2 regions of the Variovorax sp. HW608 genome follow, and region 1 is predicted to be linked to the other one. Evidence: predicted binding sites of a transcription regulator. Region 1 holds the regulator's gene; the other holds the start of a gene.
The links. The regulator NrdR, encoded in region 1, represses ribonucleotide reductase genes. The targets are predictions, from matches to a motif close to CACNANATNTNGTG.

Region 1 (4,341 bases):
GAGCCCCATGGCCCCGTTCGCCGTCTTCCAGAATTCCGGCTGCACCTTGTTCGCGAGGCAGATGCCCCTGATGCAGGAGGGCGTCTTTGCGGCCAGGGCGGCCTCGAGGTCCTGGTAGTCCTCGGTGCCTTGCGGGAAGAACACCTTGCCGGCCGATATGTCGATCACGGTTTCGCGGCAGCTTTGCTGGAAGGCTGCATCGGTCTTGCAGGGCGTGCCGTCGGGCTTCTGCCCCGTGATGTCGAGCTCTGCGTCGCGAACCATGGCCTGCGCGGCTTCGAGCGCCCGCTGGTAGTCGCTGTCGTTGCCCGTCACCATTTCGTTGAGAAGCGCGGTGCGGCTGCCCCACATGGCGATCAGCGTGGTGAGCATCACCATGACCATGACGACGAACAGAGAGATGCCTTGCTGGCGATGACGGGGTGAGTTCATCAGAGAAATCCCTGCGTGCGAAGATTGAAGACGTTGCGGTAGACCAGATGAATGCGGCCGTCGCGGGACGCGCGCACGGGAGTCCCGCTGCCGTCGACCCGGCAGGTCTGGTAGGTGCCGGCCTGCGGGTTGCTGTTGTCGGTGCCCTGGAGGTCGAGGCAGATTTCGATGGCCGACACGGAGGACCACAAGTTCGCGGCTTTGACCTTGTCGGCCGCGAGCGACTGTGTGCCCGCGTCGGTCTTGACCCGGTAGCTGACCTGGAAGTCCGCCACGTTGCCGATGATGGCCTGGGCCTTCGGGTCGGAGCCCCTGCAATAGAGCTGCGCGTTCCTCACGAAGAACGTGCTGTCCATGCGGTCGCCGGTGGTTTCCCTGCCGAGGCAATCGCGCCGCTGCGTCGCCAGCACCGCGGACGGCTGGTTGCTGACCGATACCTCGTCGGGCAACCCATTGGCGCCTTCCTTGCCGGTCACCACCGTGGGGCCGCCGCCGAAGCCGGTGAAGGCGCTGCTGAAGGCGTAAGCGCCCGAGGCGGCCTGCATCAATTCGACCGAGCCGGCCTGCCGGAACTGGACGCCGATCACGCGCAGCGCGTAGGAGCCTTGCTGCTGCAACTGGCTCATCTCGGTGATCGCGACCGAAGAGCCACGGCTGATGAGCAGCGTCCCGAGCGCGGCGGCAATCACGAGCAAACCGATCGTGAGGCCCACGAGCAATTCGATCAGGGAAGCCCCCTTCTGGCGTACGCGCGGGGGGGTGTTGCGCCGGAAGGCGCCGAGGTGGCGGTCAGGGCTGAACATGGGCGAGATGGCAGATGAGATCGGCGGGGCAGTCGATGCCGGCAGCTCCGGTGGCGACCCTCAATGGCTTTTCATAGAGTTCGATGTCTTTCGCGTCCTGGCCCTGACGCCGGTACTCGTTGGCGCGCCAGGCCACGACGATGCGCAATTGGCGGCGGGTGCCGGGGTCGACTTCGCCCGTGGCGGTGAAGATGGCTGCCTTCCCCATCGGCAGCGTCTCCGAAACGGCGGCGCGCCATTGGCGGACGTCCCATTTCGCGAGCTCGCCTGGAGTGCAACTGCTGGTGTCGCATGAGGTGCCCGGCGCGCCGCTGGCATTGAAGTCGCCGGCGAAGGCTGCGAGCTGCGCAAAGCCGTCGGGATTCGATTTGACGCGTTCCGCGAGATCTTCGATGAGCCGCACGGCTTGCGCGCGCCGCACGCCAGTCTGCGTCTCGGCGAGCGAGCGCAGTTGCACGCCGAGCGTTGCGAGGACGGCGAGGACCAGCACCACGATGGCGACGAGCGATTCCAGCAAGGTGATGCCTTGCTGGAACTTGCGATACACGCGACGCGCCGCACGCCGATGGCTGAGCCTCTTCATTCGTCGCATGTGTGTGCTCCATGGCTCGTGTACATCCAGCCGCCTGCCAGAAGACACAGGGTCGTCGCCAGCGAGTCGCTCACGTCGTCGACGGGACGGAATGTGAAGTTGAAGGAGCCTTCGTTCCATTGGCCCCAGCGGTCAGCCTGAAGCGATTCCGGTGCCGAATCGCCCTGCTGGATTTCGACTTTCACTCCCATCGGCGCGGAAGAGGTCTGGAGAACGATATCGGTGCCGTCGAGCGTGGCGTTCTCGTTCGCATCCGCGAACAGCATCCACCCGCAACTCCACTCGGCAGATGCTGGAGCGCAGTCAGCAGATGCGATGCGCTGCAGGGTCACCTGACCGCCGCGCTTGATGGATTCGGTACGCGCGAGATAAAGCGTGCCGCGCATCTCTTCCACTGCGCGCCGAACCTTGTAGCGGTTCAGCACGTCCCGGAACTGCGGCATGGCGATTGCAGCCAGGATGGCGAGGAGCGCGATCACGACCATCAGTTCGATGGCCGTAAACCCCGAGTGGATGCGGGCCGCCGGGCGGCGTTCGTGACGAAAGAAGGATGAAAACGAGCCTGTCCGCATAGGGCGCGGATGCTAGGGCTCGTTAGGCGGTGACAGATCTCAAAGCGACCGGGCGGCGCAGTTCGCGCGATGAATGGTCAGATCTGCAATCGAAAAGACAATTCGGAACAGTTGTCTTTGGGAGAGCGCTGGCGTGCGGCCAGTCAGATATCCCGCAGCAACTGCCTGAACTCATCCACGTCCTCGAAGCTCCGGTACACCGACGCGAAGCGGACGTAGGCCACCTTGTCGAGCTTCTTGAGCTCGCGCATCACGAGCTCGCCCACCTTGGTCGATTCGATCTCGCGCAGGCCGCTGGAGAGCAGCTTCTGCTCGATGCGCAGCAGTGCGTTGTCGATCTGCTCGATGCTCACGGGGCGCTTGCGCAGCGCCAGCATCATCGAGGCGCGAACCTTCGCGGGCACGAAGTCGGCGCGGCTGCCGTCCTTCTTGACGACCACCGGGAAGGTCACGTCGGGCCGCTCGTAGGTGGTGAAGCGCTTGTCGCAGGCGCTGCACTGGCGCCGGCGGCGCACGAAGTCACCGTCCTCCGAAACGCGGGTCTCGACGACCTGCGTTTCGAGGTGGCCGCAGAAGGGGCATTTCATGCGGCCGCTCCGCCCGGCGCCGGGCCGCGACTCTGACGACGACTTGCAGCGCCGGGCATGGGAATCACGGGAGTCAGCGGTACACCGGGAAACGGCTGGTCAGCGCGTTCACCTTGGCGCGAACCGCCTCGATGTTGGCCGCGTCGCGCGGGTTGTCGAGCACGTCGGCGATCAGGTTGGCCGTGATGCGCGCTTCCTCTTCCTTGAAGCCGCGCGTCGTCATCGCCGGCGTTCCGATGCGCACGCCGCTGGTGACCATCGGCTTCTCGGGATCGTGCGGGATGGCGTTCTTGTTGATCGTCATGTGGGCATCGCCCAGCACCGCTTCGGCTTCCTTGCCGGTGATGCCCTTGGCGCGCAGGTCGACCAGCATCACGTGGCTTTCGGTACGGCCGCTCACGATGCGCAGGCCCCGCGCGGTGAGGGTCTCGGCGACGACCTGGGCGTTCTTGACCACCTGCTGCTGGTAGGCCTTGAATTCCGGCGACAGCGCTTCCTTGAAAGCAACCGCCTTGGCGGCGATCACGTGCATCAGCGGACCGCCTTGCAGGCCCGGGAAGATCGCGCTGTTGATCGCCTTCTCGTGCTGCGACTTCATCAGGATGATGCCGCCGCGCGGGCCGCGCAGGCTCTTGTGCGTGGTGGAGGTGACCACGTCCGCGTGAGGCACCGGGTTGGGGTAGACGCCCGCGGCCACGAGGCCTGCGTAGTGGGCGATGTCGACCATGAAGATCGCGCCGACGTCCTTCGCGACCTTGGCGAAGCGCTCGAAGTCGATGCGCAGCGAATAGGCCGAGGCGCCGGCGATGATCAGCTTGGGCAGGTGCTCGTGCGCCTTGCGCTCCATCGCGTCGTAGTCGATCGCTTCCTTTTCGTCGAGGCCGTAGCTCACGACATTGAACCACTTGCCGCTCATGTTGAGCGGCATGCCGTGGGTCAGGTGGCCGCCTTCGGCAAGGCTCATGCCCATGATGGTGTCGCCGGGCTTGAGGAAGGCCAGCATCACGGCTTCGTTCGCGGAGGCGCCGCAATGCGGCTGCACGTTGGCGGCATCGGCGCCGAAGAGCTGCTTGACGCGGTCGATGGCCAGTTGCTCGGCGATGTCGACGTTCTCGCAGCCGCCGTAGTAGCGCTTGCCGGGATAGCCCTCGGCGTATTTGTTGGTGAGCTGCGAGCCCTGCGCGGCCATGACGGCGGGCGAGGCGTAGTTTTCGCTCGCGATGAGCTCGATGTGGTGTTCCTGGCGGGCGTTCTCGGCCTGGATGGCGGCCCAGATTTCAGGATCGGTCTGTTCGACCAGGTTGTTGCGGTGGTACATGGCAGTCCTTCAAGACGGTGGGCCTTGTTCTTCAACC
Region 2 (4,341 bases), 1.3 Mb from region 1:
TAGCTCGAATACTTGCCGCGCTCGCGCGCCAGCTCGGTCGAGGCCCAGTAGGCGTAGTAGCAGATCGCCTCCATCGACTCGTCGGCGAACTGCACCGCTTCCTGCGAGGCGTAGGGGATGCGCAGCTCGTACAGCGCGTCCTGGAAACCCATCAGGCCGAGGCCGACCGGGCGGTGGCGCAGGTTCGAATCGCGCGCCTTCTTGACCGCGTAGTAGTTGATGTCGATCACGTTGTCGAGCATGCGCATCGCGGTCGAGACGGTGCGCCCCAGCTTTTCCTGGTCGACCTTGCCGTCCTTCAGGTGCTGCAGCAGGTTGACCGAGCCGAGGTTGCAGACCGCGGTTTCGGTGTCGCTGGTGTTCAGCGTGATCTCGGTGCAGAGGTTGGACGAGTGCACCACGCCGGCGTGCTGCTGCGGCGAGCGGACGTTGCAGGCGTCCTTGAACGTGATCCACGGATGCCCGGTCTCGAACAGCATCGTGAGCATCTTGCGCCAGAGGTCGGTCGCCGGGAGGGTGCGGCTGGGCTTGAGGTCGCCGCGTGCGGCCTTCTCTTCATAGGCGACGTAGGCGGCTTCGAACTCGGCGCCGAACTTGTCGTGCAGGTCGGGCACGCTCGAGGGCGAGAACAGCGTCCAGTTGCCCTTTTCCATCACGCGGCGCATGAACAGGTCGGGAATCCAGTTCGCGGTGTTCATGTCGTGCGTGCGGCGGCGGTCGTCGCCGGTGTTCTTGCGCAGCTCGAGGAATTCCTCGATGTCGAGGTGCCAGCTTTCGAGGTACGTGCAGACCGCGCCCTTGCGCTTGCCGCCCTGGTTGACCGCGACCGCGGTGTCGTTCACCACCTTGAGGAAGGGCACGACGCCCTGCGATTCGCCGTTGGTGCCCTTGATGTGGCTGCCGAGGGCGCGCACGCGCGTCCAGTCGTTGCCCAGGCCGCCGGCGAACTTCGACAGCAGCGCGTTTTCCTTGATCGACTCGTAGATGCCGTCGAGGTCGTCCGGCACCGTGGTGAGGTAGCAGCTCGACAGCTGCGAGCGCAGCGTGCCGCTGTTGAACAGCGTCGGCGTGCTCGACATGAAGTCGAAGGACGACAGCACCTCGTAGAACTCGATGGCGCGGGCTTCGCGGTCGATCTCGTTCAGCGACAGGCCCATCGCGACGCGCATGAAGAAGGCCTGCGGCAGCTCGATGCGGGTCTTGCGCACATGCAGGAAGTAGCGGTCGTACAGGGTCTGCAGGCCCAGGTAGTCGAACTGGTGGTCGCGCTCGGGCTTGAGCGCGGCGCCGAGGCGGGCCAGGTCGAACTGCAGCAGCTTCTCGTCGAGCAGCTCGTTGTCGACGCCCTTCTTGATGAACTGCGGGAAGTAGTCGGCATAGGCCTGCGCGCGCTCGGCGGGCGGCACTTCGCGGCCGATGATTTCCTTGAAGATCGTGTGCAGCAGCAGGCGTGCGGTCGCGAAGGTGTAGTCGGGGTCCTTCTCGATCAGCGTGCGGGCGGCGAGGATCGACGCCTTGTAGACCTCGTCGAGCGGCACGCCGTCGTAGAGGTTGCGCATCGTCTCGGCGACGATCGGCTCGGCGCTGATGCTCTCGCCCAGGCCGGCGCAGGCGGATTCGATCAGGCCCTTGAGTTCGCCGAGGTCGAGCGCGACACGTTCGCCGCGGTCGAGCACATGCAGCGTCGGCGCCGCGGGCGCTTCCTGCTCGCCCTGCTTGGTGCGCTCCTGCGCGCGGCGCTCGCGGTAGAGCACGTAGGCGCGGGCGATCTCGTGGTGGCCGCCGCGCATCAGGCCGAGCTCGACCTGGTCCTGCACGTCCTCGATGTGGAAGGTGCCGCCGCCCGGGCGCGAGCGCATCAGCGCGCGCACCACGTTCTGCGTCAGCACGTCGACGGTTTCGCGCACGCTGGCCGAAGCGGCACCCTGGGTGCCGTGCACGGCCAGGAAGGCCTTCATCATGGCGACGGCGATCTTGTTCGGCTCGAAGGGCACCACGGCGCCGTTGCGGCGAATGATCTGGTAGTTGGCGAGTGCATTGCCGGTGGGCGAACCGGCAACGTCACGGTTTTGCGGCGTCGAGGGTACGGCGCGGGGGGTGGAAGGGGTGTTCAGGGCAGTTTGCATTCAATCCTCGTTTGGCAAATTCTTGTGGGACGGCGGAGCCGCTCTGGCCTTTGTTTCCGGCTGTAAACGTCTGGCAGGGGCACACTATATCTAGGGTCCATTGGGTCTACAACCCACTAGATATAGTGTTTTCCACAAACAACAACCACTGTGAAATTCGCTCGGCGGCGGGTGATGGGGCGGCGGGGCCGCTTCCCGGTTGGCTCAAGGTAGCGCGACCCCCGATCCATGGGCGTTTGCGGCGGATTTGGGCCTGGAAAGCGCATGGTTGCTGCGCCTGCGACTTGCCGGTCGCGGCTTTGTTGTGGCGCAGCATGGGCGCATCGCCCGCTGCGGCGCGATTGAAAAAATCTTCAGGGATCCGGCGTGGCGGCTGGGAACATCGCCCGGTCCCAGCCCAGTTGCTCGCGCAGGAGGCGCCAGTCGAAACCCGGTCCGGGATCCTGCTTGCGGCCCGGTGCGATGTGCTCGTGGCCCGCGACGAAGGCCGTCGGGTAGGCCTGCGCGATGGCGGCGCACAGGCTCGCGAGGGTTTCGTACTGCGCGCTTTCGAAGGTCTCGCCTTCGAGCCCTTCGAGCTCGATGCCGATCGAGTCGTCATTGCAGTTCGAGCGTCCGCGCCATGACGAGGCGCCCGCATGCCAGGCCCGGTCGTCGCAGCTCACGAACTGCCAGAGCTCGCCGTTGCGCCGCACATAGAAATGCGCCGAGACCTCGAGGCCGCGGATCTTGTCGAAGTAGGGATGCGCATCCCAGTCGAGGCGGTTCGTGAAGAGCTGCTGCACCTCGTCGCCGCCATACTGGCCCGGCGGCAGGCTGATCGAATGCACGACGATCAGGTCGACCTGCGCACCCGCGGGCCTCGGACCGAAGTTGGGCGAGGGCAGGGGCCGCGCGAAGCGATACCAGCCGGACTGCCAGAGGCCGCGTGCCGGATCACTCATCGCCGCCGGGACCGTTGGCGTCGTCGCCGTTGGGCGTCGTGATGCCCAGGCGCGCGATGCGGTAGCGGATCTGGCGCAGGCTCAGGCCCAGCCGCGCGGCGGCGGCGGTGCGGTTGAAGCCGGTTTCCTGCAGCGCGCGCACGAGGATCTGTCGTTCCTGCTCGTCGAGGTAGCTCTGCAGGTCCGGCGGCACCGTGGCCGGCGCTCGAACCGATGCGGCCGGTGTGGCCGGCGCGGCCGCGGGTGCCGGCGGGAGCACTGCCGCCGGCTCGAGCGGCGCGGGCTCGAGCGGCGCGGGCGCGCTGGTCGTCCCCATCAGATCGACGCAGAGCACGTCACCCTCGCTCAGGGCCACCGCGCGGTGCAGCAGGTTCTCGAGTTCCCGCACGTTGCCATTGAGGGGATGCGCGGCCAACTGCTGAAGCACCTCGGCCGAAAGGGTGGGTGCCGGCATGCCGGCGTCGCGCGCGATGCGGCCGAGCAGCGCATGGCAGAGCGACGGCAGATCCTCGCGGCGGTCGCGCAGCGCGGGTACCGCGATCTCGATCACGTTGAGGCGATAGAAGAGATCCTGCCGGAAGCGGCCGGCCTGGACCTCCGCGTGGAGGTCCTTGTGGGTGGCGCTCACGATGCGCACGTCCACCGCGTCTTCCTGCGTCGAGCCGATGGGCCGCACGCTGCGTTCCTGGATCGCCCGCAGCAGCTTCGACTGCATCGCCAGCGGCAGGTCGCCGATCTCGTCGAGGAAGAGCGTGCCGCCGCGCGCCGCCTGGAAGTAGCCGTCGCGGTCCTGCGCGGAGCCGGTGTAGGAGCCTTTGCGCGCGCCGAAGAACTCGGCTTCGAGCAGGTTCTCGGGGATCGCGCCGCAGTTCACCGCCACGAAAGGCCCGTCGCTGCGCTGGCTGCAGGCATGCACCGCTCGCGCCACCAGTTCCTTGCCGGTGCCGGACTCGCCGCGCACCAGCACCGGCGCCATGCCGCGCGCGACCTTGGCGATGCGCGCCTTCACGAGCCGCATCGGTTCGGACTCGCCGACCAGGCGATCGAGCGCCGCTGCGCCACTGGCGCCGATCGCGCCGATGGCGGGCGTCGTCCTGCCGGCTTCCTCGGCGGCCTCGGCAGTCCCTGCGGGGCGCGGCGGTTTCGCGGGCGCCGCGGTCTGCGGCGGTGCCTGCACGGCCGATGCCACCACCGAGCGGAACTGCTTCAGGTCGACCGGCTTGGTGAGGTAGTCGAAGGCGCCGGCCTTGAGCGCCTCGACCGCGTTCTCG

Region 2: VAR608DRAFT_RS19640 (ribonucleoside-diphosphate reductase subunit alpha) is a predicted target of NrdR. The motif match lies at 2,241-2,254, and genes of this name have one in related genera.

Annotation. Positions count from the first base shown of each region.
Region 1 is NZ_LT607803.1:5,500,808-5,505,148, forward strand. It holds gene VAR608DRAFT_RS26040 (pilus assembly PilX family protein) at 1-432, opposite strand, end outside; gene VAR608DRAFT_RS26045 (PilW family protein) at 432-1,235, opposite strand; gene pilV (type IV pilus modification protein PilV) at 1,222-1,827, opposite strand; gene VAR608DRAFT_RS26055 (GspH/FimT family pseudopilin) at 1,815-2,399, opposite strand; gene nrdR (transcriptional regulator NrdR) at 2,543-2,986, opposite strand; gene glyA (serine hydroxymethyltransferase) at 3,060-4,304, opposite strand.
Region 2 is NZ_LT607803.1:4,167,139-4,171,479, forward strand. It holds gene VAR608DRAFT_RS19640 (ribonucleoside-diphosphate reductase subunit alpha) at 1-2,126, opposite strand, end outside; gene ampD (1,6-anhydro-N-acetylmuramyl-L-alanine amidase AmpD) at 2,480-3,070, opposite strand; gene VAR608DRAFT_RS19650 (sigma-54-dependent transcriptional regulator) at 3,063-4,341, opposite strand, start outside.